Regions from separate parts of the Bacillus sp. S10(2024) genome, predicted to be linked through region 1. Evidence: riboswitches for the same ligand, from Rfam matches in the RefSeq annotation. Region 1 holds a riboswitch; each other region holds the start of a gene.
What was found. A riboswitch is a leader RNA that binds a small molecule or an ion and turns the genes downstream of it on or off. The one in region 1 is predicted to bind S-adenosylmethionine.
Positions count from the first base shown of each region.

Region 1 (11,018 bases):
TTAGGAAGGAAGAAGATTTTATTCATCTCCCTTTCGTTATTTTTAGCTGCAACAATCATGTACTTTGGTGCACAAAGCTTATTCTTACTGCTTGCTCTTCGCTTCTTTCATGGCATCGGATTTGGAATGGCAACAACAGCTACTGGTACAATCATAACAGATGTAGCACCACCCCACAGGCGCGGTGAAGCACTTGGTTATTATGGAGTATTTATGAGCTTACCGATGGTTATCGGTCCTTTTTTAGGTTTAACAATCATTTCCAAGTTCTCGTTTACAGGTTTATTTATCCTTTGTTCTATATTTTCTATACTTGCTTTTTTATGCGGACTATTAGTAAATATTCCTGACGAAAAAACATCAGGCAATAACGAAAAGAAACGTATGCAATGGAAAGATTTAATTGAGCCTTCAACAATTCCTATTGCCCTTACAGGTTGTGTACTTTCCTTTGCTTATAGCGGTATTCTTTCATTTATTCCCGTTTATGCGAAAGAGCTCGGCATGGCAGATATTGCCAGTTATTTCTTTGTTGTATATGCCATTGTAGTTGTTATTTCCAGGCCATTTTCAGGAAAAATATTCGATCGGTTCGGAGAGAATGTTCTCATTTATCCATCAATTATTATCTTTATGATTGGAATGTTCGTTTTAAGCCAATCGCATACTCCATTTTGGTTACTAGCTTCTGGCGTACTTATCGGCTTTGGATATGGAACTCTAATTCCAAGCTTCCAAACAATTGCAGTTAGTGTTGCACCAGATCATCGACGCGGATCTGCGACAGCCACTTATTTCTCATTCTTCGATACAGGGATTGGTATTGGTTCATTCGTTCTAGGAATTATCGCAGCACATTCAAGTTATCATCATATGTATTTTATTTCTTCCATTATCGTTGCATTTACATTACTGATTTACTATATTCTTCATGGACGGAAACAAAAGTTCAAAAAGCAAACAACGCAAGAAAAATTATCTGCTTAATCCTATAAGAGAGAGTAAACTTCTACGTTTACTCTCCTTTTTTTTGCTTCTCAATAGGCTTATCTCTTATAATAAAACTAGAAGGAGGCTTATTATGAGACTAAAAAAATCCCCGCTCATTTTAATCATTTTGATTTTTTTATGTATCTTGACTGGTATGGGATTTACGTTATTCAATCCAAATAAAAGTTTTTCTTCAAGACAAACAGTAACGAAAAAAAATTGGTTACAAGATCCTTATCTCCGTTGGTCTTATTCACATATGTGTGAATTAACATCAACAAAAGTTGTTGTTAAAAATCAAAATTATGTATCCTCAATTCCAACTAATTTGCAAAATCTAGATCATCTAGAAATCACAGATGAAGATGAAAATAATACCACGGTTCGGAAATTATTAGAAAAACATAAAACAGATGCCTTTATTGTTTTACATGATGGAAAGCTTGTATATGAACGGTACTTTCATGGATATAAAGAAAACGAACCGCACGGTATGGCATCAGTAGCAAAAGTATTTACAGGACTGCTCGTTAATTCACTCATTGAAGAAGGAAAGCTACAACCCAATGCAACTGCTGAAACATATGTAAAAGAGTTACAAGGAACACCATTTGGAATCGCAACAATTCAACAACTTTTAGATATGCAAGTTTCAGCAAAATATCCAACTCACGGTTTTAAACAGGCTGGATTAGATAACCAAGATGCACAATTATATTTAGCAAGCAATCTTCTTCCTCGTGGTAAATACTATAATGGACCGACAACAATATACGACATGTTACTAGAAGCAAATGAAACCGCTGCTCCAGGGGAAACATTTTCATATAATAACGGTTCTGCTGAAACACTAGCCTGGCTCCTTCGTACTGTAACAGGAAAATCACTCGCAGATTTAGTAAGTGAACGGATTTGGTCACCAATTGGCGCAGAAGAAAATGCATATTACGTTGTTGACAAAACTGGAGTGGAACAGGCAAGTGCAGGATTAAATACCACTGCACGAGATATGGTGAGATTCGGAAAGATGATTTTAGACAATGGTGTATATAACGGGAAACAAGTTATTTCTTCTTCTATAATTGAAGAAATTAAGGATATTAAAAAATACGATCTCCCTGTTGGCGATGGCGAAGAATATTCATATCATAATCAGTGGTGGATCTCCCACAATGAACATAATGCCTTTGAAGTACTAGGCAGTTATGGACAACGATTATATATCGACCCAACTGCACATATGGTTATCGTTCATTTTTCTTCCAATGCGAATCATAATGGAGAAATACAATCCGCATATAGCAAAATGTATTTGCAAATTGCTGAATACTTGCAGAGAGAGTCCTCTAATTAAGTTCAAATCCCTAAATTTTTGTTACGAAAAGAGCTGTCTCATGACAGCTCTTTCTCTATAATTGTAATTACATATTTCCATTGTTCTTCTGAAAAACATAACGGTTTTAACTGAAATACCATAGAACAGATCTCTTCTATATAATGAACATTTTCCTGTAAAAATTTCCATTGGAGCAACTTAGGTATATACAACTCTACAACTTGTTCACTTTGTTCTACTAATATGTCTACTTCTCTCTCACAAATACCTCTTATAAGATATTCTTCTCGCACTTCTTGTTTGACTTTAGAAAATTGCTTACTATTCTCCTTTATACCAAGTAAACAATCCAGATAAGAAAAAAACAAATCATCTTCTCTTTTACATACATTCGCAATTTTGTAAATCAGTTCCCTATTTTTCATAATCTTGTTGCCTTTTCATATATCTCTTGCAGCCATTTCTCTCTTTTTTCTTGTTTACTATTTTTCACTTGTTTCAAAATGGCACCGATGAAGCTATAAGAGTTTGGATGTGCATATACAATTAATATGTTCATTGTAAACAACACCTTCCTTTAATTCCCTTTTGACTTTTTCTACGCTCACATGCTATTCTAATACATGTCAAGGGGCAAGCCTCTTTGACAAAACAACTGACACCTATTCGGCGATGGTGTCCTTTTTATTTGTTAGCCGAAAACGCTCATCTTTAGGGGCACATTTAATTTTTTAACACTACACACTCAGCACCATTCTCTTGTAAAAAGACTGCATAACACAGTCTTTTTATCTACATAACGCTCTTCGAACAAAATGAATTTTCAAATAAATAATACTATAAAAAAGGAGAGTAACCCCCTTTTTGTTATTTTACAATGTAATATATCCCCTTATCATCTATACATTTATGTTGCTCTGCTAACGTAATTTTCCCATCTAATTTTAGTTCATCTAGCAGTCGTAGTAAGTAAAATTGCTGCAGCATCTTCTTCGCAAATTTCCCTTCATGTTCTGCTGCAATATGTTGTTGAATATCTAATAATGTAATCGGTTCTTCCTTCTCTTCCATATATTTATAAATTGCATTACGTAGTGTAATATATTTCTCAAGTGTCATAACATGCTCGTTCCTTTCTTCTCGTTGTCCATCTTTCATTATCGGTTTTTTTTGCAATAAAAAAACCTCTTCGATAAGAAGAAGCGGTACATATCTCTTCCTTCTTATCTGTCAGAACAAAACTGTTCTGCTGGAATTAGCACCTACATCGTGGTTGCTGGGTTTCATCGGGCCAGTCCCTCCACCTCTCTGGATAAGAAAATATTCACTTTATCTCTTACTATAATGAATATAACCTAAAAAGTCAATTCTCATAAGAATAATCAGGATTTATTTTTTAGACTGCTCTGATATTTTATTTTGTTTTGCTCATACTACAAATGTATAAGACCAAAGGAGGCGCAGTCATGCAAAAAAATGCACGTGGTCACGTTCAAGATTCTTGCCAAGCTTTACACGAAGCAAAGAATTGTTTACAAAATGCCTTACAAACAGTTGAGAAATCAGATAATCGTCAACGCATTGAACAATCTTTACAAGCTGTTCAACATGCACTGCATCAATGTGATAGTACAGCTGAAGTTTTATCTCAAGAATAAAAATGCCTTACAAAAAAAAGTAAGCACATATGAATCATGCTTACTTTTTTATTACTTAATATCAGCCCGTAAATTGAAATAACACTATAGTAGCAATGAAAAAATAAATTGAATTGACGATTTCCCACACACCCACTTTTAAAACAGATACTTTTTTACCATACAAAACGATAGCTCGAATGCAGCTTGGAATAAACGTAATGACAAACCATGGTGTCTTTAGGTGTCTTTAGGTGTCTTTAGGTGTCTTTAATTGAACAATTCCAGTTACAACAACACACTGTAATCTTTTTTCATTATAAAATTTTTTCCTCAAACCCTTTTATTCTCTATCTCCTTCTCCCATTCACTTAAATATGGTAATATTCATGATCGTTAGGCCCATCAAATAACAAAGAAATAAATTCTAACTCATTCCCATCATAATCGAGAAAATATATACTCGCTGCCGACATTCAGCTTTGAACAATCGGTTCTTCGCTCCCTTTTCCTTGACTTCCAATCACTTCTTTTCCCCTCTCCTTTAACCAAGTTTAGACCTCTTTAAAATCTTAGTAAAAGAAAAAAATTTCTCAATAACTAAATATTTTAAAACTTGATACAATTGAATAAATATAAATTAGGAGGGTTTATGAATGGAGACTACAAAAGTTGCGATAGAACAAATTACATCTCTACTAAATAAATGGCACGATTCAATTCGTAATCAAAATACTGTTCTTGCACTTGAAATTAGAAATGATGTAAAGGAAAAAATTGATAACATCGAGGGAAATCAAAATATTTTATTCTACTACTCTTTACTAGAGTTTAGATATCAATTACTTATAAATGATTTTAGAGAATCAAAAATTTTGTCAGAAAAAATAAACAGCTTTGAAAAACCAGCTGACAATTTTTTAACATATTACTATTATTTTTTTAAAGCAATACATGCTACTGAAATTGGTAAATTTAAAGAAGCTAACGAGTACTTTAACAATGCTAAAGAGTTACTAAAGAATATACCTGAAGAAGCTGAGAAAGCTGAATTTTCCTACAAATTCGCAGCATTCAACTATCAAATTCGTCAACCACTTGTGGCTATCAATTATGCAACAAAAGCCAAAAAATATTATGAAAATTTATTAGGAAATGAAATTAATATTGCTGGTTGTACCAATATTTTAGGACTTACATGCACTTCTTTAGGTCAATATGAAGCTGCTGAAGAATATTTCATAAATGCTTTAGATATTGTTAATAAAAAGAAAAATACACAACTTGCTCTAAAAATCAGACATAATTTAGGCTTCTTATATGCTGAGCAAAACTTATCTGAGGCTGCTATTAGAAATTTATCTGCTTCTATTGAAGATTCTGAAACTGATTATAAATGTACCTTTCTATTGGCAAGAGAACATTTTAAATTAGGTCATACTAAAGAAACAAATAAATTAATTGAAAAGGGATTGGAAATTTGTAATCGTTTACAAGCAATTGAATATAAACACCACTTCTCCATCCTTCATGCATTAAATACAAAATCACCAACTAGTACATTTGAAATAATAATTAAAGAAGGAATTCAATACTTTGAGCAAGAAGATTTATTAGGATTCGTACATGACTACTCTAAACAATTGGCTTTAAAGTTTTATGCTTCTAATCAATCAGATAAAGCAAGTCAATATTTTTACAAGTCACACGAAGCCGAACAAAAACTACAAGATAAGGAGGCTTTAAAATAATGAAAAAAACAGCTAAATTTTTTGGAATTACATTCGGATTAACTTTACTACTAACAGGACTTATTGGGTATACTCCTTCAAACACATTACAGGCGGAACATGGTAAAACATTCATGAAACAATCAGATGCTCTAAACTCTGTTCAAGAAGAACATGGAAAAACGTTTTGATTTTACAATAAAAAAATACATTATTCAGAGATAATTCATATAGTGGTTACTTTGAATATACAACAAAATATTTATCAATATACTAAAACCAAAAAGAAGATAATCCCCTGGGGGGTTATCTTCTTTTTTAAAAGACTATATCAGTACTCTCACTATTCTTTGGAGTATTTTCTTTCATCTTCTTCTCATTCACACTTAAAAGTGAAACCCATTCTTTTTACCTGTCATTATCGTATTTAGTGATTATATCGAATCGCTATTTAATTAAATTTTCAAGATAAAAAAGACACCTCCTACTGAATGTAAGAAGTGTCTCAAAAGGCAAACGAATATGTAAGTCGCGATCCTACTGTATATATTTATGTCGTACAAGAAAAATTTATTCACTATTTACGTAAGTGATAGTTCCTTACTCTAATATGCCATACTTCCTCTTAAAGCGTGTCAATATTTTAAGCCAGGATGTACTAAACATCCAAAGAAAAAGGACATTGGAAAGTGCATGGGCTAGATCAAAATAAAAGCTTGTCATATATGCTTTTATAAAAGTATCCCATGTTAATTCTTTCAAAAAGCCAATAAGGAACCATAAATTCATTATCCAGTTAAAAGCAAATCCTGCGATAAAGCCAAAGAGGACTCTTCCCCATAAAGTTTTCATCATCCACGTATGCCGCAATAATCCTGCCGAAAACCCCATCATACCCCAGCAAAACATTTGCCATGGTGTCCAAGGTCCTTGTCCTAAAAAGATATTAGAAACAAGGGCAGCTGTTGCACCGATAAGGAAACCAGTCTCACTGCCAAATACAATTGCTGATACAATAATCACAAACGATGTTGGTTGTACACTTGGAATGATTGAAAACGGAACCCGGCTAATCGCTGCAATTGCCGCTAGAACAGCTACCAGTACAATTTCACGTGAAACAAAAGCTTTTCTCTCAAAACGCACATAAAATGGTAGCATAATCATAATTAAAAAGAAAATGCTGCACCATATGTAGTATTGGTCCGCCACAAATGATGTAAATAAAAGTGTACTAATCAATACGGTTAAAATAGCTAAAACGATACAAGCATATCTTCTGGACACGCCTCAAACACATCCTCCCACGTTAAAGCATACGGCAATTGTTTACGAATAAACCGATTAATAGACGTTGTATAAAAAAAGTTCTCACTAAAAAAGCGCGCCGGTGTTTCTTCCATGATAATTTTCCCATCAAATAACATAATACAGTTATCCACATATTTTGCTGCGAATTCAATATCATGCGTCGCCATAACAATTGTCGTTCCTTCTCTTTGTAGTTGTTGAAACAACTTCCCCAGTTCTTCTTTCTTCCCTGGATCTAGTCCCTTTGTCGGTTCATCTAATACTAAGAGATTTGGCTTTAATAATAATACTGTACAAAGAGCAATTAATTGCTGTTCCCCACCGCTGCAATCATGCGGATGGCGATTACGAATATGAAAGATTGAAAACTTCCGAAGCATTTCTTCTACTTTTTCATTTGCTTCCCTTTTATATAGTTCTTCTGCGCGGCTAAGCAACTCGTCCCAAACAGTATCATGGGTGAAATGATAGTAAGGATACTGCGATACATAACCGATTTTTTGAAAGCGTTCTTTCGCTTCCACTTTATGAATGGGCTTTCCTTCCCAAACTACTTTTCCTCTGCGACACTTTTGCACTCCTGCTAGAAGCGTTAATAGCGTTGATTTCCCAGTACCATTTTTTCCAACAAGCGCTGTCCATTGCCCTTGTTTAACATTCAACGTCAAATCCTGTAAAATGAACGGTCCATTCTTTTCATATTGAAATGAAACATGTTTTGCTTGTAGTATTACATCCCCTTTTTCTATATGCTGTAATGGTATATCACACCGAAACTCATTTAAAATAGGACGAATTTGTTTTTGTGCATCACGAACGGTAAACGGAACATGTTCAGCCTTCCACTCTAAAAACAACCGTGGGATTTGCGGAATATATGGACGAAACGCTTCTACTTTCCACATTTCTGGTATCACTTCATTTGGCTTTCCATCATACACAACAGTTCCTTCATCTATAAAAACAATTCGGTCGGCAAGAGGAACTACTTCATCTAAACGATGTTCACTCATAATAATTGTAATTCCTAATTCTTCATGAATTCGTTTCAATAGTCCTAAAAAATCTTTTGCTGCAATTGGATCTAACTGTGCTGTCGGTTCATCTAACAACAACAATTTAGGTTGTAAAACAAGTACAGCAGCTAAATTTACAAGCTGCTTTTGCCCTCCAGATAACGTATGTACAGATTGATGCAACATATCTTGAAATCCTAAAAAACTAATTAATTCAGCAATTCTTTTTTGAATGACAGTTGTTTCATAGCCGATGTTCTCTAATGAAAATGCAAGTTCTTGAATTACCGTATCCATCACAAGCTGATTCTCTGGATTTTGAAATACCATACCGATTTCCTGAGCCGATAATAAGTCTGGTATTGCTTCTAAGGATGCTCCATCATAATACATGTTGCCCTCTCTCATACCAATTGGGAGAAGTTCTTTTTTAAAATGTTTTAATAGCGTCGTCTTACCGCAACCAGAACGGCCTGCTAATACAACAAATTCTCCATGGGAAATAGATAAAGATACATTACATAAAGCAGCAGACTCCTCATCTGTATATGTAAATGACAACTCTTTTATTTCTGCATGCGCCACCATAACCACTCCCTTCCTTCCATTAGAATTGGTAGACTTATATACATAAGAAATGGAATAAATACAAATAGATCATTCCGATCTAAAAAAAGCGCCTCTACTTTTGGATAGATTGTTAAAATTCCATATTCCTTACTTACACCAAAAAGACAACATACAAATAAAATGACGAACAAGCTAAGAACAAACCAATCTCTGCGGCCCATACGATACCCAATATATGTACTTCGTTTCGTCACTCCAAATCCACGTGCTTGCATTGAATCAGCAGTTTGTAGGGCCTCTTCTAATGAGCAAACTAATAATACTTGTAAAAGCTTCATGCCGTTCTGCGCCCTTTCTTTCAAAGAGCCCACGTCCACTTGAACTCCCTTTGTTTTTTGTACAAGGGTAATATGAGTAAGACGTCTCATAAATAAAGGTACAAAGCGTACTGTAATCATCGTGAGTAATGCTGCCTTCGGTGAAATACGGGAAAATAAGTATAAAAACTTATGACTCGATATCATTTCATTATAAGAAGTAAACGTAAACATAATAACAATCAATGATAACGCCATTGTACATCCATATATTACAGCTTCTAATGTAATTGGATTAAAACCAATATAAAATAAAATTGTACTCCCTCGGTGCGTTAATAACGAATTGGCTATCGTAATAATAAAAGCGAAAAAAAGTGAACTAGGTAACATTTTTCTCAATTTTTCTCCATTGCCTTGCGTAATATTTAATATAAGGATCATACAAATTGCACCAATCAAAAAAACAGGGTGAAGACATACCATACATAGTATTATCACCCCTATATAATACAGAAAATTGATGAATGGATGCATTGAAGAAAATGCTAGTTTCATTACCCCTTACCGATCTTCTTTCCTATAATATAATGAATAAAACCATTCAATTTTATCGCCTTGCTTCACTTTATAGCTACCTGCACCCTTATTCACAGCAACACCATTCACACGATACATCCATCCGCTCCCGGCACCTTTAGATTTCTCGTATAAATTATTAATACCTTGAACATATACGCCGCTTCCCGAACCTGTATATTCCATTTGAACCCCTTTTTTCTTCAATGTTCGGCCTAACACTTTAAAGACTGTATCCCCGTCTTGAAGTTCTACTTCCGTTTCTCCTAAGATTGTACTTTGATCATCTCTTACTGATAACGTAACCGTCTTTACCTCTGGTTTTGATTTTGGTTCTGGTGTGGGTACAGGATTTACTTGTGCTTGCTGTACATTTTCTTGTTTCGGTGTTTCTTTCGATTCATTTACAGCTTTGGATTGTTCTTGTTGATTTTGTGATGGTTCTGCAGTTTTCGTTTGGGACTGATTTTCTTCTATAGATTTTGGTTCTGCAGCTTTTTCTTCTTTTTGTTTCTCTGCTTGTTTCTGTTCTTCTGCCGGCTTTTGTTCCTGCTTACTATCTTCTTGTTTTTGTTCTTCCTGTTTTTTCTCTTCTTGCTTCTTCTCTTCTTTTTTCTCTATTTGCTTTCCAACAACTTTTGTGTCGGTTTTCACTTCATTTTGACTACATCCCGCAATAAAGCTAATTGAGAAAACTAGCAATACAAGCCATTTCATCAATTTCATCTTTTACACACACACCTTTCATAATAAAATTAGGAGCAAATATTTGCTCCTAATTTTGTCAAGCCGCTTTTCTTCTCCATAATACATATGCACTGGTCATACATAATACGCCTAACGTAGTTGACGTAGCAATACCTCCGCCTGACATGCCTGTCTCTGGTAAGTAACGATTTTCTACTTTCGTATCGTTTTGTACAGATTGCTTTTCATCATTTGAAGCAGAAGGTTTATTCGTTTGCTTTTGCGGTTCTTCTGCTACTGGTTGTTTTGACTCATCAGTTGGTTTATTTCCTTCATTTGTTGACGCCTCTGTTTTTGTCCAATCATAAACAGAGCCTTTACCCGTTAAAAAGTTCTTATATTGTACAAGTGCTAACATTGCTTGCTCTGTTGTCATGCCACTCTCTTCCGTATCAGCTGGCAACCATTTAAATCCACCATTTTCTAGTTGATAGGATAATAGATTTTGGACTGCATTATAATTGTTTTTTGTAAATAAAGCACTCGTTGGATCGATACTAGCTGCCGCTAGTCCAAGAACAGCTTGTGCTACACTGTTAGCATTTTCTACACCACCAGATGAAAATCCACCTTTACCTGTTTGTGTACTAGCTAAATATTGCTTTGCTTTTTCTAACGATTGTTTTACTTCTGCTTGATCTTGATATGGTGCTAATGCTACAAGGGTCATTCCTGTTACATCAGCATCACCTGGTTCTTCTAATTTACCCATATACGCCCAGCTACCGTCTGTATGTTGTAATGTTAAAATAGCTTTAATTAAGGCGTCACGATTCCATTTTGCA
Region 1 covers NZ_JBFLUR010000002.1:996,572-1,007,589, reverse strand. Annotated here, with positions in the region: gene AB1280_RS05245 (MFS transporter) at 1-987, shown strand, start outside; gene AB1280_RS05240 (serine hydrolase domain-containing protein) at 1,082-2,344, shown strand; gene AB1280_RS05235 (group-specific protein) at 2,383-2,751, opposite strand; gene AB1280_RS05230 (hypothetical protein) at 2,748-2,885, opposite strand; gene AB1280_RS05225 (hypothetical protein) at 3,194-3,445, opposite strand; SAM riboswitch class I at 3,547-3,645, opposite strand; gene AB1280_RS05220 (hypothetical protein) at 3,793-3,984, shown strand; partial or broken gene AB1280_RS05215 (YwiC-like family protein) at 4,046-4,198, opposite strand; partial or broken gene AB1280_RS05210 (hypothetical protein) at 4,297-4,514, opposite strand; gene AB1280_RS05205 (tetratricopeptide repeat protein) at 4,620-5,714, shown strand; gene AB1280_RS05200 (hypothetical protein) at 5,714-5,884, shown strand; gene AB1280_RS05195 (ECF transporter S component) at 6,294-6,980, opposite strand; gene AB1280_RS05190 (ABC transporter ATP-binding protein) at 6,950-8,608, opposite strand; gene AB1280_RS05185 (energy-coupling factor transporter transmembrane component T) at 8,587-9,465, opposite strand; gene AB1280_RS05180 (DUF4430 domain-containing protein) at 9,472-10,212, opposite strand; gene AB1280_RS05175 (DUF4430 domain-containing protein) at 10,271-11,018, opposite strand, start outside.

Region 2 (11,018 bases), 3.3 Mb from region 1:
TTGGCGATGCAGCTCAAATATAATATGGCCAAGCTCTGGTAAAATCAATTTATTCATCGCCAGACGCACCGCCCCTGTTGACCCTGGCATCGAAAAGACAACTTTTCTACCAATGGTCCCGCCAATCGCTCTACTTAACATCGCCGCACTGCCGATATCTTCTAAATAACTAATCGTTCGAAATAACTCACCAAAACCAACGATTTCCTTATCTAATAATGGAGAAACAGCTTCAATTGTCACGTCACGCTTTGTAATACCTGTTCCTCCATTGGTTAATACAACATCAACATCCTCTTGATGATATCCAGATAAGACAGCTTGCTGAATGCTTTTCTTATCATCTTTCACAATTTCATACGCTGTTACTTGATGATTTGCTTCTATTAATAATTCTTTTAGTAACTGTCCACTTTTATCTGTTTCTTCTGTACGTGTATCTGAAATTGTGATGATTTTACAACGGACTTGTGCTGGTGCTTGTTTCTTATGTTCTGTGACGCTCATTCTTTTTTCCTCCCCATTAATAAGCTTCTCTAAATTTTATCATATATCATATAGCAGCAAAAAAATGTGAGACCTATCACACTTCTTTATCGAAAAAGCATTCCTTTTCCGAAATTTACCTTATAATAAAAATGTAGGTTTTCAAAGGGAGGAATTTCATATGGAGACAATGCGAAAATTAACGACACTATTTATCTTACTTTTCGTCGCTTCCATTAGCGCCGGCATGGCACTAAAAGACGCCGTACCGTACGCAGCAATAGGCGGCTGGGGATTTGGAACACTCTTTTTACTTTGCAGTGCATACTGCTTAGGAAAATCCCGTTCACAGAAGGGAGAATAAGTAATGTTCGGTAAGAAATCAACTACATGCACATCATGCGGAAAAGAAATTGCTGTACATGAACGTTCTTAGATTTGCATGCAATATCCGCCAAGTGGGATGACAAAATAAATCCTGACACTTATCCCTACAAACATAAACATTGTGGTGAATATTAAAATAAAACAAGCTTTACGCACACGCGCAAAGCTTGTTTCTTCCTATATTATAGACCAGCTGAGCGAAGAGCGAAGTTACTGCAAACTAGTTCTACTAGTACTTCTTCAGATACTTTACCAGTGCCGAATGTATCAATAGAAATAGATACTATTCGCTACGCTGGTTGCGTACGCAAATTTATCCGTATCATTTATAACAAAGCTTCCTCCTCTGCTTTTTTTACAGCTTCACTTCTCCCAGAAACTTCAAGCTTCATATATATAGAAGAAACATAGTTCCTTATAGTTCCTTCAGATAAAAACAATTTTTTTGCAATTTCTTTATATCGAAGCCCTTCTTTAAGAGCACCTAAGACCTCCATTTCACGCCGCGTCAACTCATAAGGATACTTTTTTGGTACTGAGCTATATGCGTTAAACAAACGATTCGCAACACTGTGAGACAACATAGTCCCTCCTGAATTTACTAATCTAATTGCCGCTACTAATTCTTTTGGCGTGGCAGATTTAAGTACATATCCTTCAGCCCCTGCTTTAAGCGCTTCAGAAACACTAGAAGCTTCTTCAAAAGTCGTCACCATAATAACTTTCGTACTTGGCCATTTCCTCTTAATTTCTTCTGTCGTTATAATTCCATTCATTTCAGGCATTTGTACGTCCATAAGAACAATATCTGGTTGATTTACTTCGCATTTTTCTAAAGCTTGTTTTCCGCTATTTGCAACTGCAACATCAAAGTCAGTATATTCGGTCAATAAAAGTTTTAAACTATCTAAAACCATAGATTGATCATCTACTACTAGTATATTTATTTCATCTTGAGTAGAAGTTTTCTCTATATTTAAGCTTGGAATTACACAAGTTACAATAGTTCCAGCATTCTTTTGAGAGTCTATGTACAAGCTTCCTTGATATTCATTTAAACGATTTCTCATGCCAGATAAGCCAAATCCCTCTTGGATATCTTCTATTCCTTTACCATTATCTTGCACTTGAAGCATGACATGACTTTTATGATATTGCAGAAGAACTTGTATCGACTCTGCTTCGCCATGTCTAGTTGCATTTGTCATCGCTTCTTGTAAACAACGACAAAAAGCCATTTTAACTTTTTTCGCTATCATATACTGCTCTCCAATTGTTCGAAAAACAACATCAACGTGTGTGTTGCTTTTAAATTCTTCTATAATATTAAGTAAAGATACATCTAAATTTAATTCCTCTTCTAATGGATCCATTTCATGAATTTGTCTTCGAATACTCTCTAAGCCAGATCGTGACATATCTAATATATCTTGTAATTTTTTTTGCCCTTCTTGCGTAGTTAAATGAGGTTTTAACGTTTCCATACTTAATATAACTGACGTAAATTTATAACCAACAGTATCATGTAATTCCCTCGCCATTCTACATCTTTCCTCAAGCAGAGTCATTCTTTCAACTTGTGAAGAATATTGTTCTAAAATCGCATTCTTCTCTTTAATTAATTCGAGTTTTTGTTTAATTGAATCCATAGAAAAAACAATTCTCTGTAACACATGTCCAACACTATAAATGAAAAGAACGTCAAATAGATTTAGAAGCAAGTGATTTAATTTATAATCAAAATTCAAGAAAACTCCGAATATATAAACAATAATTGTTAAAGGTAATGTATAGAAATTAGCTTTTCCTCGACAAAAAAATGCCAATGTTAAAATTGCAGGAGAAAAAAACTGTGCTAGATGATACGTATGTGCAAGATAAAGTGAAAGCCCTCCCACTAATATGATCTCGGCCAATAAATATAGTTCATATCGAATTTTATATAATATTACAGGTATGACATACAGTATTAATGTCATACAAAAAACACTTTCAAAGGGGAATGTAGGATTATCTTGATACGTTAAAACTGCAACTGCAGCGATCCAAAAGATACGAATGAATACGATTAGCCAATGCTGCCAAAGTAATTTATTTTGTACTGAAATCAACCGTATAAGCACCTCCCACTAAAAAACCTTCACCTAGTGTATATATTTTCCATCATTATATTTTTATCATAGCAAGGTTATTACATTTTGTCACTGTGCTTTATTACATTCATTTTGATACGTTGATAACTAAGAACACGACTCATCGTATTGAGTTGAAAATTAAAATGCATAAGGAGATGAAAAAAATGAGTATCTTGAAAATAAACAATTTAACTAAAAAAATTAGAAGAAAAACACTTGTCAATCAATTATCGTTTGATGTAAATGAAGGAGAAATACTTGGACTCCTCGGTCCAAACGGAGCTGGAAAAACTACCACAATTAGAATGATAGTTGGATTAATTTCAAAGTCTAGCGGAACGGTTGAAATTAATGGAAAAAACATAGATAACAATTTTAAAGAAGCAATGAGACATGTAGGAGTAATTGTTGAGAATCCTGATTTGTACAAATTTTTATCTGGCTATGATAATCTTCTTCACTTCTCTCGAATGACACCCAGTGTCCCTAACGAACGATTAAATGAGGTGGTATCTTTAGTTGGGTTGGAGAAAAGTATTCATAACAAAGTTTCGACTTATTCTTTAGGAATGAAACAACGGCTCGCTCTTGCGATTGTTTTAGTACACAAGCCCTTACTTCTACTATTAGATGAACCTACAAATGGACTTGACCCTAAAGGTATTCGTGATTTAAGACTTCACTTAAAGAAACTAGCCAAAAGTGAAAATGTAGCAATTGTTGTATCAAGTCACCAAATGGCTGAAATGGAAATGATGTGTGACCGTATAGCCATTATTGATAAGGGTTATATGGTAGGTTTACATGACATGAAAGATATTACAAAAGAAAAGATAAGTTGTGTTCAATTTGAAGTAGACCGAACAGATTTAGCTATTCCAGTACTTCAAAAGTTATTAGTAGGAGCAGAAATTGTAACAAACCAAAATATGATCAATATTACAATTAGTAAAGAACGTATACCAGAAATTAGTGATACGTTAGCAAGAAGTGGAGTAAATGTTTATGGTGTTCAAACGATTAAAACCACTTTAGAAGACAAATTCATCGAAATGACAGGGGATGAACTACGTAATGCTTAATCTAATCAAGAATGAAAACATGAAAACTTTTAAACGTAAAAGAACTTGGGTCATGATAGGAGTTATGGTCCTATTTATTCTAGTGCAATTTCTAAATGTAAAATTTTCTCATCAAGTTAACTATGGAGATGATTGGAAAACCTCTCTTATAGAAGAAAATGCATTACTTAAAGTTGAAAAAGAATCTAAAACATTACCGCTGGAAATACTCGAAAATGAAAAAAAATTTTTACTAAATAAGTATTACATTGACAACAATATAAAACCAGAAAACAATGCATGGTTCTTTACAATTGGACAAAGTACAAATTTTTTAGTAGCGATTTCTATTCTTACCTTAATAATAGCTGGTGAAAGTGTCGCAAGTGAATTTCAATCCGGGACGATTAAATTTTTATTAACTCGAACTGCTACTCGTACACAAATATATTTTTCTAAATATATTTCGACTTTATTATTTGGACTATTTCTAGTCGGAATCACCTTTATTTTTTCAATTCTATTTAGTGGTATTCTTTTAGGATTTGATGGCATAAACAGCGACTACTTATTCGTCAAAGATCAAGTCGTTCAAAAAACAAGTGTCCTTCAAGCACTAATTGGTAGCTTACTCTTTAAAATTCCTTTCTTACTTATTGTTGCGACTTTCGCATTTATGATTTCAGCTGCATTTAAAAGTTCAACATTCTCAATCGTCTTTTCTCTTTTAATAACAATTACAGGTTTTGTTATGAGCATTTCATTAAAAGGTTTCAGTTGGACACAATATTTTATCTTCTCTAATACAGACTTATCGAATTTTATATACGAGAGTCCACCTGTAGAAGGAATGTCCTTAAGCTTTGCTCTTGTATTAATCTTCATTCATCTATTCATCATGCACTTAGTTTCGTATCCCATTTTTGTGAAAAGAGATGTTGTTTAAAGACTGGAGGAAAGCAAAATGAAGCAAAAATTAATTATTTTTTGTACGTTAATCACTTTAATCCTTACTGGCTGTTCTAGTTCTGAAAGTGAAACAAAGGAACAAAAACTGGAACTATCAGCCTCTAATGTTAAAAAATTAACATTAGATAATCGTAATGGTAATATTGATATTTCAACAAATTCTACATCGGATAAAATAGAAGCTTCTATTCATGCAAAAGCAAAAGGAATCAGCATAGACAAATTAAAACTAGACCTTTCAGAAAAAAATGGAGTCGCCAACTTAAATACTTCTTTTGATGGGCAATTCTTTAGTAGTAGTGAAACTTGGGTTGATGTGAAACTCTCAGTACCTAAGAACGTAAAAGTGGAATTTAAAGAAAACCATAGAGACGGAGCTATTACAGTTTCTAAATTGGATTCAGATATAAACATTCTTAATGTGAATGGAAATATAGACATTTCCAATGTTAAGGGGACTGTTAGTGTAACAAATAGGGATGGGAAAATTAATATTTCCAATGTGTCATCTGACATCAATGTCGATAATAATAATGGGGCAGTTGTTATTAAAGATATTAATGGATCAGTACGGGCTAAGATTGGGGATGGATCAGCCGATATAAATAGTATTGAAAAAAACGTAACAATCTTAGGTGCTAAAAACGATAAGATAAAAGTGGATGGTGTTAAAGGGAAAGTAACATTCAATAAATAACGTTTGACTTATTGATATGAAAATGAATGAAACCAACCGCATTTTTTGTGAAACGACCATATAACATAGTCAAACATTCTTGCTTATTTTTAAAATACGCAAGAGAAAACTTTATGTATTCCCATAAATAGAAAAAAGCTTTGCGCACACGCGCAAAGCTTTTTTCTTCCTATTATTATAGACCAGCTTGCTCTTTTAAAGCTTCAGCTTTGTCTGTACGTTCCCATGATAGATCTACATCAGTACGTCCGAAGTGGCCGTAAGCTGCTGTTTGTTTGTAAATTGGGCGACGTAAGTCTAACATTTTGATGATACCAGCTGGGCGAAGATCGAAGTTGCTTCGAACTAGTTCTACTAGTACTTCTTCAGATACTTTACCAGTGCCGAATGTATCAACAGAGATAGATACTGGTTGTGCTACGCCGATTGCGTATGCAAGTTGTACTTCTGCTTTGTCAGCAAGTCCTGCTGCTACGATGTTTTTCGCAACGTAACGAGCTGCGTATGCTGCAGAGCGGTCAACTTTTGTCGCATCCTTACCAGAGAATGCACCGCCGCCGTGACGAGCATATCCGCCGTAAGTATCTACGATAATTTTACGACCTGTTAAACCAGCATCCCCTTGTGGTCCACCGATAACGAAGCGGCCAGTTGGGTTAATGAAGAATTTTGTTTCTTCATCGATTAATTCAGCTGGTACAACTGGTTTAATAACAAATTCTTTTAAGTTGCGATCGATTTGTTCCCAAGCAATCTCTGGATGATGTTGCGTAGAAATTACGATTGTATCGACGCGAACTGGTTTACCATTTTCATCATACTCAACTGTTACTTGTGTTTTACCGTCTGGACGTAAATATGGTAATGTATCATCCTTACGAACTTCCGTTAAACGACGAGCTAATTTGTGAGCAAGTGAGATTGGAAGTGGCATTAATTCTTTTGTTTCATTACATGCGAAGCCAAACATTAAACCTTGGTCGCCAGCACCGATTGCTTCAATCTCTTCGTCAGTCATTTGACCTTCGCGTGCTTCTAACGCTTGGTCAACACCCATTGCGATGTCAGCAGATTGCTCATCGATAGATGTTAAAACTGCGCAAGTTTCTGCATCGAATCCGTATTTTGCACGAGTATAACCGATTCCTTGAATTGTTTCACGAACGATTTTTGGGATATCTACATAAGTAGAAGTTGTAATCTCTCCCGCTACCAATACTAAACCAGTTGTTACTGTTGTTTCACAAGCTACACGTGCGTTTGCATCTTTTGCTAAGATTGCATCTAAAATTGAATCAGAAATTTGGTCACAAATTTTATCTGGATGTCCTTCAGTTACAGATTCAGATGTGAACAGATGACGTTTTTTTGTCATGTGGTAAACCTCCCTACAGTAATTGTATATATTGTACGGAACTCATCCTTAATTTGCCACAAACTGCGACATTCATGTATTTTCCCACACAAGTGCAAAAGAAAAACCCTTCCTTAATAGAGGAAAGGTTGTATTTGCTACTTGCATACTGCTTTTTGCCCTTCGCTCTTATCGTTCGAGACAATTCGCCTCGCACAGGTTTAAGCACCTATTCACTTGTTTGTTGTCCATACAAGTGAGGTTGCCGGGCTTCATCGGGCCTGTCCCTCCGCCAGCTCGGGATAAGAGAGTATCCGTCCTCAACTATACTAAAGAAATGACTTTCATTTGTCAATCCAAATACACATATTCCTATAAGTTTTTCATACCAGAAATTTATGGAAAAAAATAATATAATAACACAAACAAAAACAAATAAATAGTATACATTATTTATATGATTGTGTTATACTTTTGGTGGGGATTACGATGAATATTCATAAATCAAATAAAGGATGGTATATAAATATGAGTACTGCGAATGTCCAAATTGGATTACATGAACTATTGAACGGAAGCAATGCACAGGTTCAATTGAGCGTTCCGCAATTAACGGAAAAGGTATTAATGAGAAAAGAAGGTCAATTATCTTCTACTGGCGCAGTTTCTGTTTCAACAGGAAAATATACAGGACGTTCTCCGAAAGATAAATTTATTGTAGACGAAGCATCTGTTACGGACAAAATTGCTTGGGGATCTGTTAACCAACCAATTTCTGAAGAACATTTCAATAAATTATATACAAAAGTGCTAGAATACTTAAAAGATAAGGAAGAACTATTCGTATTCAAAGGATTTGCAGGAGCAGACCGCAACTACCGTCTTCCTCTTCAAGTTATTAATGAATATGCTTGGCATAACCTATTTGCGCACCAATTATTCATTCGTCCAACTGAAGAAGAATTACAAGATCATGATGCACAGTTCACAATTGTATCTGCACCAAACTTTAAAGCAGATACAGAAGTTGACGGCACAAATTCAGAAACATTTATTATCGTTTCTTTTGAAAAGCGTATCGTGTTAATCGGCGGCACAGAATACGCTGGTGAAATGAAAAAATCAATCTTCTCTATCATGAACTACTTACTTCCAGAGCAAGACATTTTCTCTATGCACTGCTCTGCAAACGTAGGCGAAGAAGGCGATGTTGCTTTATTCTTCGGTTTATCTGGAACAGGTAAGACAACATTATCTGCTGATCCAAACCGTAAATTAATTGGTGATGATGAGCACGGTTGGTCTGATAACGGTGTGTTTAATATTGAAGGCGGTTGCTATGCAAAATGTGTGAACTTATCTCGTGAGAAAGAGCCACAAATCTTTGACGCAATTAAATTCGGCTCTGTTTTAGAAAACGTTGTAATTGATGAACATACACGCATTGCAAATTACGATGACACTGCATTAACAGAAAATACACGTGCAGCTTATCCAATTGATGCAATTGATAACATCGTATTACCTAGCGTTGCAGGTCATCCTAATACAATTATTTTCTTAACTGCTGATGCATTCGGCGTGTTGCCTCCAATCAGTAAATTAACGAAAGAGCAAGCTATGTATCATTTCTTAAGCGGTTACACTAGTAAACTAGCAGGAACTGAGCGCGGTATTACTTCTCCGCAAGCAACATTCTCAACATGCTTTGGTTCTCCATTCTTACCACTTGATGCATCTCGCTACGCAGAAATGCTTGGTGAAAAGATCGAGAAGCATGATGCAAAAGTATTCTTAGTGAACACTGGCTGGACTGGCGGCGAATACGGCGTTGGAAAACGTATGAACTTAGGTCATACACGCGCAATGGTGCAAGCTGCGTTAAACGGCGAGCTTGACAACACTGAAACAGCAAAACATGATATCTTTGGTCTTGAAGTACCACTTCATGTTCCCGGTGTACCTGATGAAGTATTAATGCCAGAACAAACATGGACTGATAAAGAAGCTTACAAAGTAAAAGCAACTGAACTTGCAAATAAGTTCAAAGAAAACTTCAAGAAATTTGATACTGTTTCTGAAACAGTTGTAAACCTTGGCGGTCCAATCGCTTAACCTGACTTTAATGTGAATAAGTATGTTGTGACTGCAAGAAAACAAGTATTCACCGACAAAGCCCATGTTTTCTTGTAATTGCGCATACTTACATATAAAAGAGGCTTACGAGTAATCTCGCAAGCCTCTTCCCTATTTCTTCACATCTTTCATACTGTAATATGCTAAATTAATCACAATTAATATATACCCGCCCATAATCCCAACAGCAAATGCCCACATCACCATATGATGCTCAATCTCGTACATAATAATGGCACCAAGTATTGCTGCTGCAAATCTGTTTATCATACCAAGAGTTGGTGACTTACTTTTTTTTACTATGCTCTCTCCGATTTTTTCAATGCGGCGCCCTAAAATCCAAACACAATATGTGCTCACGAGAAAACCAAGACCGATTCCTAAAAAGTGCGGAGAAAACGGAGTAAATGTCCAGCCTAACAGCATCAGTGCTAAAATATAATATGTTTGTACTTTAAATGTTTGTAACGACATGCTAATCATGTTCTGGCTCCTCTACTGCAAAATCTCTATATCAAATATCGTCCAATTAAAAAACAACGTAAAAACCACTTTTTTAAGTGGGTAAAAGTATGTAATCGATTCCCTACCACGTGCAATACAAAAACAAATCATCTCTCCATACCAGCTGTTTAAATGGATTTACAAATTTTCAACTATTTTGATAGTGTTTATATTATTAAATTGAATTTAAGAAATAACATTATACAAAAAATCTCTTGCAAATAACGAGTCGAATTGTGTCGTTTTTTCAAACATTTTTTTATAAAATAAGATATCATTCTAACAAAATGTGGATATTATATAGTAAGTACACAATAAAGGAGGGACTTCCATTGCTCTTCTTTCTCATCGCTCTTATTCATTTCCTTATCCCGGCTCTCGTCGGCTTAACGTTATATTGGTATACACCTAAGCATAGCGTTTTCTATGCCGTCCTCAGCGTTCTTCTCACCGGTATGATTCTCGTCACTTATTTCCGCTTCCCTTTTCTTAACTGGATTCCATTTGTTATAGCAATTTTGTATCTTATTTTATTACCGAAAATCAAAAAATAAGAAAGCAGATCTACTCTGCTTTCTTATTTTGATATATTTTCTTTTACAAGTAACGTTTTTTCTGACTTTACAAACCATAGGACCATTGAACTACTCCTACCTATCTTCTTCGCTTCTCTCAATCTTGAGGTGGGGGGCTTACTGCCCGTTAATGCGGGATAAATATAGCACTCAAACATTTCCTCTTCTTTATAAGTAATACCTTTTTTTCTTCTCATTCATAAATTCGACAAAATATTCGCTGTTTATTTGTTGATATAAATTTGGTAAAATAACCTTATATTTCCATGATATGTATAAATCAAAATATACGGAGGATAAAAATCGTGAAGTTAATAAAGGTTAATAAAAAAGATGCTTTAGCATTCTCCGCTATCATCGCCCTTATATTCATATGTACTATTATACAAATGAATTTATTTTGGGACAAAGATTTAGTATTGGCAGGAGATGATATAGGATTCCATTTTAATCGCATATTCGGATTAGCTGAAGCAATTAAAACATCTCAATACCCATTTTACATTGATAGTACCTTTTTAAATGGATATGGTTATGCAACAAATTGGTTTTATTCTAACCTTTTTCTATTTCCAATGGCTATTTTATTGAATTTAGGATACAGTTTAGTAGTTTCCTATAGAACTTATATAATAATTTATACAATAGCAACAGCATGCGTAACTTATTATTGTGTCTATAAAATGAGTAAAAAAGTAACTTCATCAAGCTTTA
Region 2 covers NZ_JBFLUR010000002.1:4,262,395-4,273,412, reverse strand. Annotated here, with positions in the region: gene AB1280_RS21715 (MogA/MoaB family molybdenum cofactor biosynthesis protein) at 1-507, opposite strand, end outside; gene AB1280_RS21720 (molybdenum cofactor guanylyltransferase) at 1-1, opposite strand, end outside; gene AB1280_RS21710 (hypothetical protein) at 668-850, shown strand; partial or broken gene AB1280_RS21705 (hypothetical protein) at 1,059-1,163, opposite strand; gene AB1280_RS21700 (response regulator) at 1,200-2,984, opposite strand; gene AB1280_RS21695 (ABC transporter ATP-binding protein) at 3,173-4,090, shown strand; gene AB1280_RS21690 (ABC transporter permease) at 4,083-5,015, shown strand; gene AB1280_RS21685 (hypothetical protein) at 5,034-5,735, shown strand; gene metK (methionine adenosyltransferase) at 5,911-7,110, opposite strand; SAM riboswitch class I at 7,276-7,398, opposite strand; gene pckA (phosphoenolpyruvate carboxykinase (ATP)) at 7,618-9,204, shown strand; gene AB1280_RS21670 (ATP synthase subunit I) at 9,337-9,708, opposite strand; gene AB1280_RS21665 (hypothetical protein) at 10,062-10,283, shown strand; gene AB1280_RS21660 (hypothetical protein) at 10,610-11,018, shown strand, end outside.
Region 2: another riboswitch for S-adenosylmethionine. It lies ahead of metK (methionine adenosyltransferase); the one in region 1 lies ahead of AB1280_RS05225 (hypothetical protein).

Region 3 (11,018 bases), 2.6 Mb from region 1:
TGTTCCGAAAAGGTGGAGAAGAATTTGCGTTATTGTTACCAAATTCAACATTACAGTTCGCTGTAGATATAGGGGAAAAAATTAGAACAGGTGTAGAGAATCATGTGTTTCGATTGCAAAATAATAGTTGTTTAAATATCACGATTTCAGTAGGTACTTCAATTTATAAAGATTCACCACAAGAGTTTATTCAACTTGCAGATGATGCATTGTATTCTTCTAAACGAAATGGTAGAAATCGTGTTTCATAAAAAATAAAGTCGTCACAAATGACGACTTTATTTTTTATACAAGTTCTTTTCCAGCGCCAAATCTACGATATGCACCGTGATGTGTTGGTCCTACATATTCATTTAATTTGAAAGAATGAAGAATGGCAGCTGTAATAAATTCCTTTGCCACTTGAACTGCTTCTTTTACAGGTTTTCCTTTTGCTAGTTCTGCTGTAATTGCAGCAGCGTATGTACAACCTGCGCCATGTGTATACGTTGTTTCAATTTTTTCAGATTCTAAAATATCAAATGTTTCTCCATCGTATAATAAATCAATTGCTTTGTCTGTTCCTAGCTTGCTGCCGCCTTTAATAAGTACATACTTTGCTCCTAAAGCATGGATTTTTTCAGCAGCTTGCTTCATATCTTCAAGTGAGTTAATTTTGACACCGCTTAGTTGATACGCTTCAAATAAGTTTGGTGTTACAATTAAAGCTTTTGGAACGAGTTTGTCACGTAAGCAGTCATTTGTTTCTGGATGAAGTGCTTCATCTGCACCCTTACATACCATAACTGGGTCTATTACTACGTTTTGTAGATTATGCTTCTCAATTGTTTCAGCAACCAGCTCAATGATTTCAACAGAGCCAAGCATACCTGTTTTTAATGCATCAACGCCAACACCTTCAATTGTTGTTTCTAGTTGTGGTTTTAATGTAGACGCTGGAATTGGGAACACGTTATGTGCCCAACCGTTATGCGGGTCCATTGTTACGATTGTTGTCAGAGCTGTCATACCGTATACACCAAGCTCTTGGAATGTTTTTAAGTCTGCTTGCATACCAGCGCCGCCGCTTGTATCCGATCCAGCAATTGTCAGTGCTTTATTTAATGACATTTTGAAAGCCCCCTTGGGTGATAGAATGAAAACCATATTTTTAATTATTATATCAATGATATGAGGAAGTACAAAGTGAAAAAAGAAAGTAGTTCAATCAAAACAAGCAGTACTAACACTTTCATAGCGGTAGTATTGCTTATATATTTTTACTTTAGCTTTGTACTATTCCTTCCTGTTCATTATGGTTAGGGAGTGGAAATAGATTACCAATCATTGCAGCTCCAATCATTGGTATCAATAAATTAATTGGGAAGAACATGAGTAATAATAATGTAATAGCGATTGGTTTTCGTACTGCATAGCTTGAAATGGCTGTAGTGACAATGGCTACACAAGCAATTGGATCTAGTGGTATGACAGTAGCGACAGCATATCCAATACTTGCACCAGCAAATACAATTGGAAAAATATGTCCGCCGCGCCAACCTGTACTTAAACAAACTGCCGTTACACATAATTTTAAAACCCCTGAAAGAAGCAGCATCCCAAATGATAATGCTGTCCACTCATGGACTAAGTCTTTTAATTGATGTTCTCCTGAAAACATTGTATAGGGTAGTAAAGTTCCTGCAATCCCTAAAAGAATGCCACCTATAACTCCTAATGTAACTTTATATTCTTGAAAAGGATGGACTATTTTTTCCAATATATATTCTACCTTGAAATAAAAATAGCCGACACCAGCTCCTATACAAATCAGAGGTAAAAAGGCAAGCCATTCATGTAATGAAAAAGACCCTTTCCCAAAATCAACAATAAAAGATCCTCGATTATCAAACTTACTAAGTAATAAATAAACAGAAAAACCAGCAAAAGTAGTAGCGAGATATACAATAGTCTTTTTTCCTTTGGAAATTTCGTCAATTGGTTTATTCTCATTTTCACTTGGAGCTAAATAACCGAATAATGGTGCATTAAAAATAACACTTAAAGTAGCGCCAATTCCAATTTCAGTTAGTCCCTTCATTCCTTTTAAAGTAAAATGAAAACGATCGCCAACCCACGTACAAAGTCCACCGATAATTCCAACAAGTGCTGCTTCCGGTCCTAAACTTGCACCAAATATTAAAACAATAATAGCTGTTAACGTAGATTGAAGCACAAAACGGTACTCAATCCTACCTGTTTTCTTATATTCACCCATTACCTCTGGCATTAAACGCGGGCATGTACCGAAGTACTTTTGTGACAGTCCGACAAGAACACCGCCAAGCACTGTTACACAAATTGTGTAATAAGGTGGTAATGAAAATTCCTTAGGTAAATATCCCCAAATAAAATGAATTCCAGCATTTGTGGTAACTAAAAATAACCAGACTGTAGCACCAACTATAGCACCTAGAAACATACCGTACATGATAAGTAAAGAATGCATGCCTCTCCTAATTTCCATTTTTTATGCCTCCTTTATGTTATATTCTGTTATGAAAAAATTCGGGATTTTGATACGAAAATAATTATACTTATAAATGTTATAACAGTTCTTTTTCCATTTTTATAAAGAACTTATTGAAGAGAATTGATACAAAAGATAGAGAATTACCTATAGTGTTTAATATTAAAGGGTTTATATGAATTTTATTTGAAATTCATATGAAAAATGTGTAGGGGGCACAGTGATATACCAATCAACTTAAGTTTTGAAAGTATCCCTATAAAGAAAAAAGATCACTTTATAATAAGTGATGTAGAAACATTTATATAAGGTATAACATTGTTGCAAATAGTATTTTCAGGGTTACCATAATGAATAAAATATAACTCTTTCATTTTACATAGTAAGTAAGGTTTTTAAAATGTATTTTTTATCTTAAAATAGAACATTTCCTGTATTTTTTCAAATTTAAAGCCCTATTTCATTCTATTCATATAATAAATTCATGTATATATGTTATTTGTGTCTCTGGAAAGTGGTAGGTGGTAAAATCTCATTTCACGGTTTAGAGAGAAGTAAAAAAATAAGCGGGGCAGGTTTTCTATCAGTGAGGGATGAAGCATCCCCCACTGATGGAAGTTTTACTTTAATTATTGACGAATAATTCCTTGAAAAGATCCTTCCAACACTTTTTTACCGTTTTGATTAAAGCATTCTGCCTTTGAAACGGCAATTACTCGATCTGCTTGTTCTTCGTGATGAGTAAGTGTGACTTCACATCGAACGGTATCTCCGGTAAAGACTGGACGTAAGAAAGTAAATTCCGCATCTCTTGCGATAAAATTTAAATCGCCGCCAATTTTCGTAGGTAATGTTGCAACTAGTAATCCTTGTACCATTACGCGTCCATGTTCATCTGGAACGACATGGTGTTCACCGGCATCACCAGAAATTTTACTAAATAGCTCTACATCTTCTCTCGTAAATGATTTTTCAAAAGTTAACATTTCCCCGACTTTCATGTATGTATCGCCTCCTATTGGTTTGTGAATGATTTGTCATTCATACCTTGAATTTTACAGAATATTCTTTACTCGGTAAAGTCTGGTGGTGGAAATGATGGGGGAATTAATGGAATATTTTAAGAACATTCAGAAAAAAAGTTGACATAAGGAAATAATTTCTATAAAATCATCGGTAATTGCATATGTCTTATCAAGAATAGGTGGAGGGAACGGGCCCTATGAAACCTTGGCAACAGCCGTAAATCGGAATTGTGCTAAATCCTGCAGGTATTTCCTGAAAGATAAGAAAGGCTACATGGCGAGCGTTTATCTAAACTGCTTCTTTCTTATTAAGGAAAGGAGCAGTTTTTTATTTTTTATAAAAGAAAGGAGATTGAGAAATGGAAGAATCATGGGGAAAAGGAACGATTTGTGTGCAAGGTGGCTATACGCCAAAAAATGGTGAGCCGCGTGTTTTGCCGCTTTATCAAAGCACGACGTACAAATATGATACTTCTGATGATTTAGCGGCCCTCTTTAATTTGGAAGCGGAAGGATATATTTATACGCGTATTGGAAATCCGACGCTTGCGGCCTTTGAGCAAAAGCTCACAGAGTTAGAAGGCGGCGTTGGTGCGGTTGCAACGGCATCAGGGCAAGCTGCAATTATGCTAGCAATATTAAATATTTGTGGCAGTGGTGATCACTTGCTCTGCTCATCAACAGTATACGGCGGTACATTTAATTTATTTGCAGTTAGTCTTAAAAAGCTTGGGATTGAGGTCACGTTCTTTAATCCAAACTTATCTGCTGATGAAATTGTTGCTCTCGCAAATGAGAAAACAAAGCTTGTATATGCGGAATCGCTTGGGAATCCAGCGATGAATGTACTGAATTTTAAAGAGTTTTCTGATGCGGCAAAAGAGCTTGGAGTACCGTTTATTGTGGATAATACATTAGCGACACCGTATTTATGTCATGCATTTGAACATGGTGCAAACATTGTTGTTCATTCTACAACGAAATATATCGATGGTCATGCAAGCTCACTAGGCGGCATTGTTATTGATGGAGGGAATTTCGATTGGAGTAAATTCCCTGAATTTGTTGAATCAGATCCAAGCTATCATGGTGTGAGTTATGTGAACAAGTTTGGGCAAGCGGCATATATTGTGAAAGCTCGTGTACAGTTATTAAGAGACTATGGAAATTGTATGAGCCCATTCAATGCGTACATGAGCAATATTGGCTTAGAGACATTGCATCTTCGCATGGAGCGTCATAGCCAAAATGCACTAGCCGTTGCACAGTGGTTATCGCAGCATGAATGCGTTGAGTGGGTCAATTATCCTGGACTTCAAAGTAATGAAAATTATGCATTGGCGCAAAAATATTTACCGAAAGGTGCGAGCGGTGTTTTAACATTTGGAATAAAGGGCGGCCTTGAACCTGCTAAACAGTTTATTGGAAATGTGAAGCTTGCCACATTGGTGACGCATGTTGCAGATGCAAGAACTTGTGTCATTCATCCTGCAAGCACAACGCATCGTCAGCTTACAGAAGAGCAGCAATGTTTGGCAGGTGTAACACCTGATTTAATTCGGTTATCAGTTGGTATTGAAGATGCGGCGGATATTATTGCTGATTTAGGGGCAGCACTTTCTGGAGGAAAACAGTATGCCGATCATCATTGCTAAAGATTTACCAGCTCGTAAAGTATTGCAAAATGAAAATATTTTTGTGATGACGAAAGAACGAGCAGAAACGCAAGATATTCGTGCTTTGAAGATTGCTATTTTAAACTTAATGCCAACAAAACAAGAAACAGAAACGCAGTTGCTTCGTTTAATTGGGAATACACCGCTTCAACTCGATATCCACTTACTTCATATGGAGTCCCATACAGCAAAAAATGTAACGCAGGAGCATTTAACAAGCTTTTATAAAACATTTCGTGATATTGAAGGAGAAAAATTTGACGGACTTATCATTACTGGTGCTCCGGTTGAAACACTTCCTTTCGAAGAAGTAGATTATTGGGATGAATTGAAACAAATTATGGAGTATTCGAATGCACATGTCACATCAACGCTTCATATTTGCTGGGGGGCGCAGGCAGGATTGTATTATCACTACAACGTTCCGAAATATCCGCTAGAACAAAAGATGTTTGGGGTATTTGAACATGAAGTGCAGCAGGAGCATGTGAAACTATTACGCGGTTTTGATGAAAGCTTTTTTGCACCGCATTCTCGTCATACAGAAGTACGGGCATCTGATATTCAACGCGTACAGGAGCTTGATGTGTTAGCGACATCTGAAGAAGCCGGTGTTCATCTCGTTATAAATAAAGATGGAAAGCATATTTTTGTTCTTGGTCATAGTGAATACAGCTGTGAGACATTAAAGCAAGAATATGAGCGCGATCAGCAAAGAGGATTGGATATTGCTATTCCCAAAAATTATTTTAAGCATGACAATCCTTTGGAAAATCCAGTAGTAAGGTGGCGTAGTCATGGAAATTTACTATTCTCAAATTGGTTGAATTACTATGTGTATCAGGAAACTCCTTATATTTTGTAAAGGAAGTTGAGCATAACACGTGGTAACGTTTTCTTTGTAAAGAACGATCTTTATTATTCAGAATGTTCTAAATATATTGTTTTTTATGATCTGACCTTATATAATGGCACCTAAATACAATTTTTAAAGGGGTGGACAGTACTATGAACGAAATTCAAGTTGGCCTATTAGGTCTTGGAACTGTAGGAAGCGGTGTCGTGCGCATTATTGAAGATCATCAAGATCGTTTAGCACACCAAATCGGTTGTCCTATCAAAGTAGCAAAAGTATTAGTACAAAACTTAGAAAAAGAACGAGAGGTCCAAGTAACCCCTACATTATTAACGAGGAATCCAGATGAAATTATAAATAATCCAGATGTTGATGTTGTGATTGAAGTGATGGGCGGTATAGAAGAGGCAAAAGCATATATTTTACAATCGCTCCAAAACGGTAAGCATGTTGTCACAGCGAATAAAGATTTAATGGCACTTCACGGTGCAGAACTTCTTACTGTAGCAAAGGAAAATCAAGCGGATTTGTTTTATGAAGCGAGTGTAGCAGGTGGTATTCCGATTCTACGAAGCATTGTAGAAGGTCTTTCTTCTGATCGGATTACGAAAATGATGGGTATTGTGAACGGAACAACGAATTTTATTTTGACAAAAATGTCTGACGAAGGGAGAGCGTATGACGACGTGTTAAATGAAGCGCAGCGGCTTGGATTTGCAGAAACAGATCCAACATCAGATGTTGAAGGTTTAGATGCGGCACGAAAGATGACGATCTTAGCAACACTTGGATTTTCTACAAATGTAGAACTTCATGATGTGAATGTAAAAGGAATTACATCTATTACGGAGGAGGACATTTCGTATAGTAAGAGTCTAGGCTATACAATTAAGTTAATTGGTGTAGCGAAGCGCGATGGTGAAAAATTAGAGGTAACAGTAGAACCAACATTGTTACCAAATACACACCCGCTTGCCGCCGTTCAAAACGAATATAATGCAGTATATGTATATGGCGAAGCGGTAGGAGAAACAATGTTTTACGGACCAGGTGCGGGAAGTTTGCCAACAGCAACAGCAGTTGTATCTGATTTAGTAGCGGTTATGAAAAATGTACGTCTTGGTGTAACAGGAAATAGTGCAGTAACGCCGCAATATAAAAAAGTATTAAAAGCAGAAGACGAAATTTATGTGAAGAAGTTTCTCCGCCTTCATGTGAAGGATGAAGTAGGTGTGTTTGCGAAAATTACATCACTATTCTCTGAACGAGGCGTAAGCTTTGAAAAGATTATTCAAATGCCATTACAAAAGAAAGGAGCAGCAGAAATCGTTATTGTTACACATCGTGCATCCCTTGCAGATTATACATACATTCTCGAAACACTAGAGACGTATGAAGAAGTAGATTGTGTGAAAGCAAACTACCGTATTGAAGGAGATGCTCGCTAATGTGGAACGGATTACTTGCTGCTTATAAAGAATATTTACCGATTAATGAGCAAACACCGTCGCTTTCGCTATCAGAAGGAAATACACCGCTTATTTTATTAGAAAATCTTTCAGAAAAATGGGGTGTTTCTGTTTATGCGAAAGTAGAAGGGGCAAATCCGACGGGTTCTTTTAAAGATCGCGGGATGGTTATGGCTGTAGCAAAGGCAAAGGAAGTTGGCAGCAAAACGGTTATTTGCGCTTCAACAGGAAACACATCTGCATCGGCAGCTGCTTATGCAGCGCGCGCAGGTTTATCTTGTATTGTTATGATTCCAAATGGAAAAATCGCCTATGGCAAGCTAGCGCAGGCAGTCATGTACGGAGCTGAAATTATTAGTATTGATGGAAACTTTGATCATGCCTTGCAAATGGTACGAAAGCTTAGCGATTCATCACCGATTACACTTGTGAATTCAGTGAACCCATATCGCATTGAAGGACAAAAAACAGCAGCATTTGAAATTTGTGATGCACTTAGGAAAGCACCTGATATTTTAGCCATTCCAGTTGGAAATGCAGGGAATATTACAGCGTATTGGAAAGGTTTTAAGGAGTATAACGAAAAGCGCGGCACGGGTTTACCTGAGATGCGCGGCTTTGAAGCAGAAGGATCGGCAGCGATTGTGCGTGGATATAAAATTGAGGAACCGGAGACAGTTGCGACTGCAATACGTATCGGGAACCCCGCAAGTTGGGATAAGGCCGTTGCTGCTGCTCATGATTCAAATGGGAAAATTGATGAGGTAACAGATGCAGAAATTCTTAGGGCATATGAATGGCTTGCTAAGTATGAAGGGATTTTTGCGGAGCCTGCTTCTTGTGCATCGCTTGCCGGAATTTACAAACAAGTACAAACAGGAGAAATAGCAAAAGGAAGCAGCATTGTCACTGTTTTAACAGGAAACGGTTTAAAGGACCCAAATATTGCGATTGATACAAAAAAAATTCAACCGCTTGTGCTGCCAAATGATGAGAAGGTTGTGTTTGAGCATATTCAAGGAGTTGTCCTTCGATGAAGGCGGCTCCTATGTTTACAATTCGTGTGCCGGCTAGTACAGCAAATCTTGGGCCAGGCTTTGATTCAATTGGTCTTGCAGTAAGCAAATATTTAACGGTGGATGTATGTTCACACTCTAGCTGGGAATGCACAGCGAAAACAACAATTCTTCAAGGGATTCCAAAAGGTGAGAATAATTTACTCATTCAGACGGCGCGCATGGTAGCTGCCCGTTATAGTAAGGAGCTTCCCTATTGTCATCTTCATCTAGACAGTGATATTCCATTAGCGCGCGGACTTGGAAGCAGCGCTTCGGCAATTATTGCGGGCATTGAACTTGCTGATCAGCTTTGCGAATTACATATATCTAGAAGAGAAAAGTTATTGATTGCAACGGAAATGGAGGGGCATATTGATAATGTTGGAGCGGCCTTATATGGCGGCCTTATGATAGGAACATATGATGGAAAAGATATTTCATTTTTGTCTCAACCTATTTATGATATAGAACTTGTCGCGGTCATTCCTTCATATGAACTAAAAACAGTTCATTCGAGAGATGTGCTTCCGAGTACGTTACCGTATATGGACGGTATTCGTGGCAGCGGCGTTGCTAATGTACTTGTCGCGGCCCTATGTAAGGAGGACTGGGTGCTTGCTGGGGAAATGATGAAACAGGATATGTTTCATGAACCATACCGGAAAGAGCTCGTAACTGAATTACAAAAGCTTCAAGAATTAGAACATGAACATTTATATGGTGTTTCTTTAAGCGGCGCCGGGCCAACTGTACTTTGTTATGTGAAAAAAGGAAGTGCTGAAGAAATAAGGGTATGGCTGCAATCAATTTTCAGCTATTGCGTAGTAGAAACGCTTCAAGTTGTAAATGAAGGAGTTCATATTATATATGAACAACAAAAGCCCATTGAAAGTGTATAACTTTCAATGGGCTTCTTGCGTACGACAACTTTGTAATGCTTTTGTACCAACTTGAATAAATGTTTGAATGAGCCAGCCAGTTGTAAAAGAGAGAATAATGGTGCCGAAATAGATAGGACCATTTAGCATGAAACTAGCAGTTAGAAATAAACAAGCTAGAGAAATTTCAGTTTTTTGAAAGGACCATTTTGTTTTTTCCGAGATTGTTAATACAAATGCTTCTTGCGGTGCAGTCCCAAGCTGTGATGAAACATAGATACCAATACCTGCGCCGACAGATACATTTCCGCATATGAGTGTTATATACTTTGGAAGAGATCGAATGCCATCCATTATAACTGTAACTGAGCCAATCATATCAACAAAGACAGAGATTAGCACCATCGTCACAATTGTCCCAATTGTAATACGCTTTCGATTCATATACAGTACGATAAGAGTAAAAATCAAATTAATAATAAACATCCAAGAGCCGATGCTTAAACCAAAGTTTTGATATAAAGCAATGAAAAGGGAATCATACGGGCTAAGGCCAAATGAAGTGATGGTTGTCATCATATTGATTCCGAGAGAAAGTAACAGTAATCCACCTATGAAAAAGATATGTTCTAATTTTAATGGCATAATAAAACACCAATCCTTCCTTATTTCTTCTGCTAGCACAGGATATAATGTGGAAAGCTTACCAGGTCAAGGGGGATATTTCTAAATTCTAAAATTGTTTTGGATGCGGTAATATGTAGGAAGAAGGGAGCTTGTTTGATGTCAAATATTAAAAAAATCGCAGAAATGGCAGGGGTTTCGATTTCTACTGTTTCTCGCGTTTTAAATAATCATCCATATGTAAATGAACAGAAAAGAAAAGAGATATTAGCCATTATTGAAGAGTTAAATTACACGCAAAATTCGAATGCGATTCATTTAGTACGAGGAAAAACAAATGTGATTGGTGTGCTTCTTCCATTTGTAAATAATCAATATTACAGTGCAATTATAGAGGGTATTTCAAGAGAGGCTGCAAAACATAATTACAATATGATGCTTTGCCAAACGGGTTATAGTGCTGATAAAGAAATAGAAATTTTGAATATGTTAAAGATGAAAAAGTTAGACGGGGTCATTATATGTTCGAAAATAAATGCTTGTGAGGAGATTGAAAAATACGCAACATTTGGCCCGATTGTGACGTGTGAAGACACGATATCTAATACAATTTCTAGTATTCATATTGATCACTACAAAACGTTTGCATTAGGAATGGAGTACTTAATAGAAAAGGGACATACTCGAATCGGTTACTGCATTGGACGAAGCGATAGTTTTAATAGTCAAAATCGAAAAAGGGCTTACGCAGATGCTTTATCATCTATTCATGTTACGCCACGACAAGAGTGGCAATTTATAGATTGTTTCACAGTAGAAGATGGGGCTCGTATTGTTCAATCGTTACTTTATATGAAAGAGCGTCCAACGGCTCTTCTCGTATCTTGTAATCATATTGCAGCTGGTATTGTAACAGCTGCTCA
Region 3 covers NZ_JBFLUR010000002.1:3,610,110-3,621,127, forward strand. Annotated here, with positions in the region: gene AB1280_RS18405 (GGDEF domain-containing protein) at 1-251, shown strand, start outside; gene pdxK (pyridoxine/pyridoxal/pyridoxamine kinase) at 286-1,110, opposite strand; gene AB1280_RS18415 (chloride channel protein) at 1,265-2,506, opposite strand; gene AB1280_RS18420 (enoyl-CoA hydratase) at 3,139-3,510, opposite strand; SAM riboswitch class I at 3,698-3,801, shown strand; gene AB1280_RS18425 (bifunctional O-acetylhomoserine aminocarboxypropyltransferase/cysteine synthase) at 3,894-5,189, shown strand; gene metA (homoserine O-acetyltransferase MetA) at 5,170-6,075, shown strand; gene AB1280_RS18435 (homoserine dehydrogenase) at 6,219-7,514, shown strand; gene thrC (threonine synthase) at 7,514-8,572, shown strand; gene thrB (homoserine kinase) at 8,569-9,492, shown strand; gene AB1280_RS18450 (YczE/YyaS/YitT family protein) at 9,496-10,119, opposite strand; gene AB1280_RS18455 (LacI family DNA-binding transcriptional regulator) at 10,255-11,018, shown strand, end outside.
Region 3: another riboswitch for S-adenosylmethionine. It lies ahead of AB1280_RS18425 (bifunctional O-acetylhomoserine aminocarboxypropyltransferase/cysteine synthase); the one in region 1 lies ahead of AB1280_RS05225 (hypothetical protein).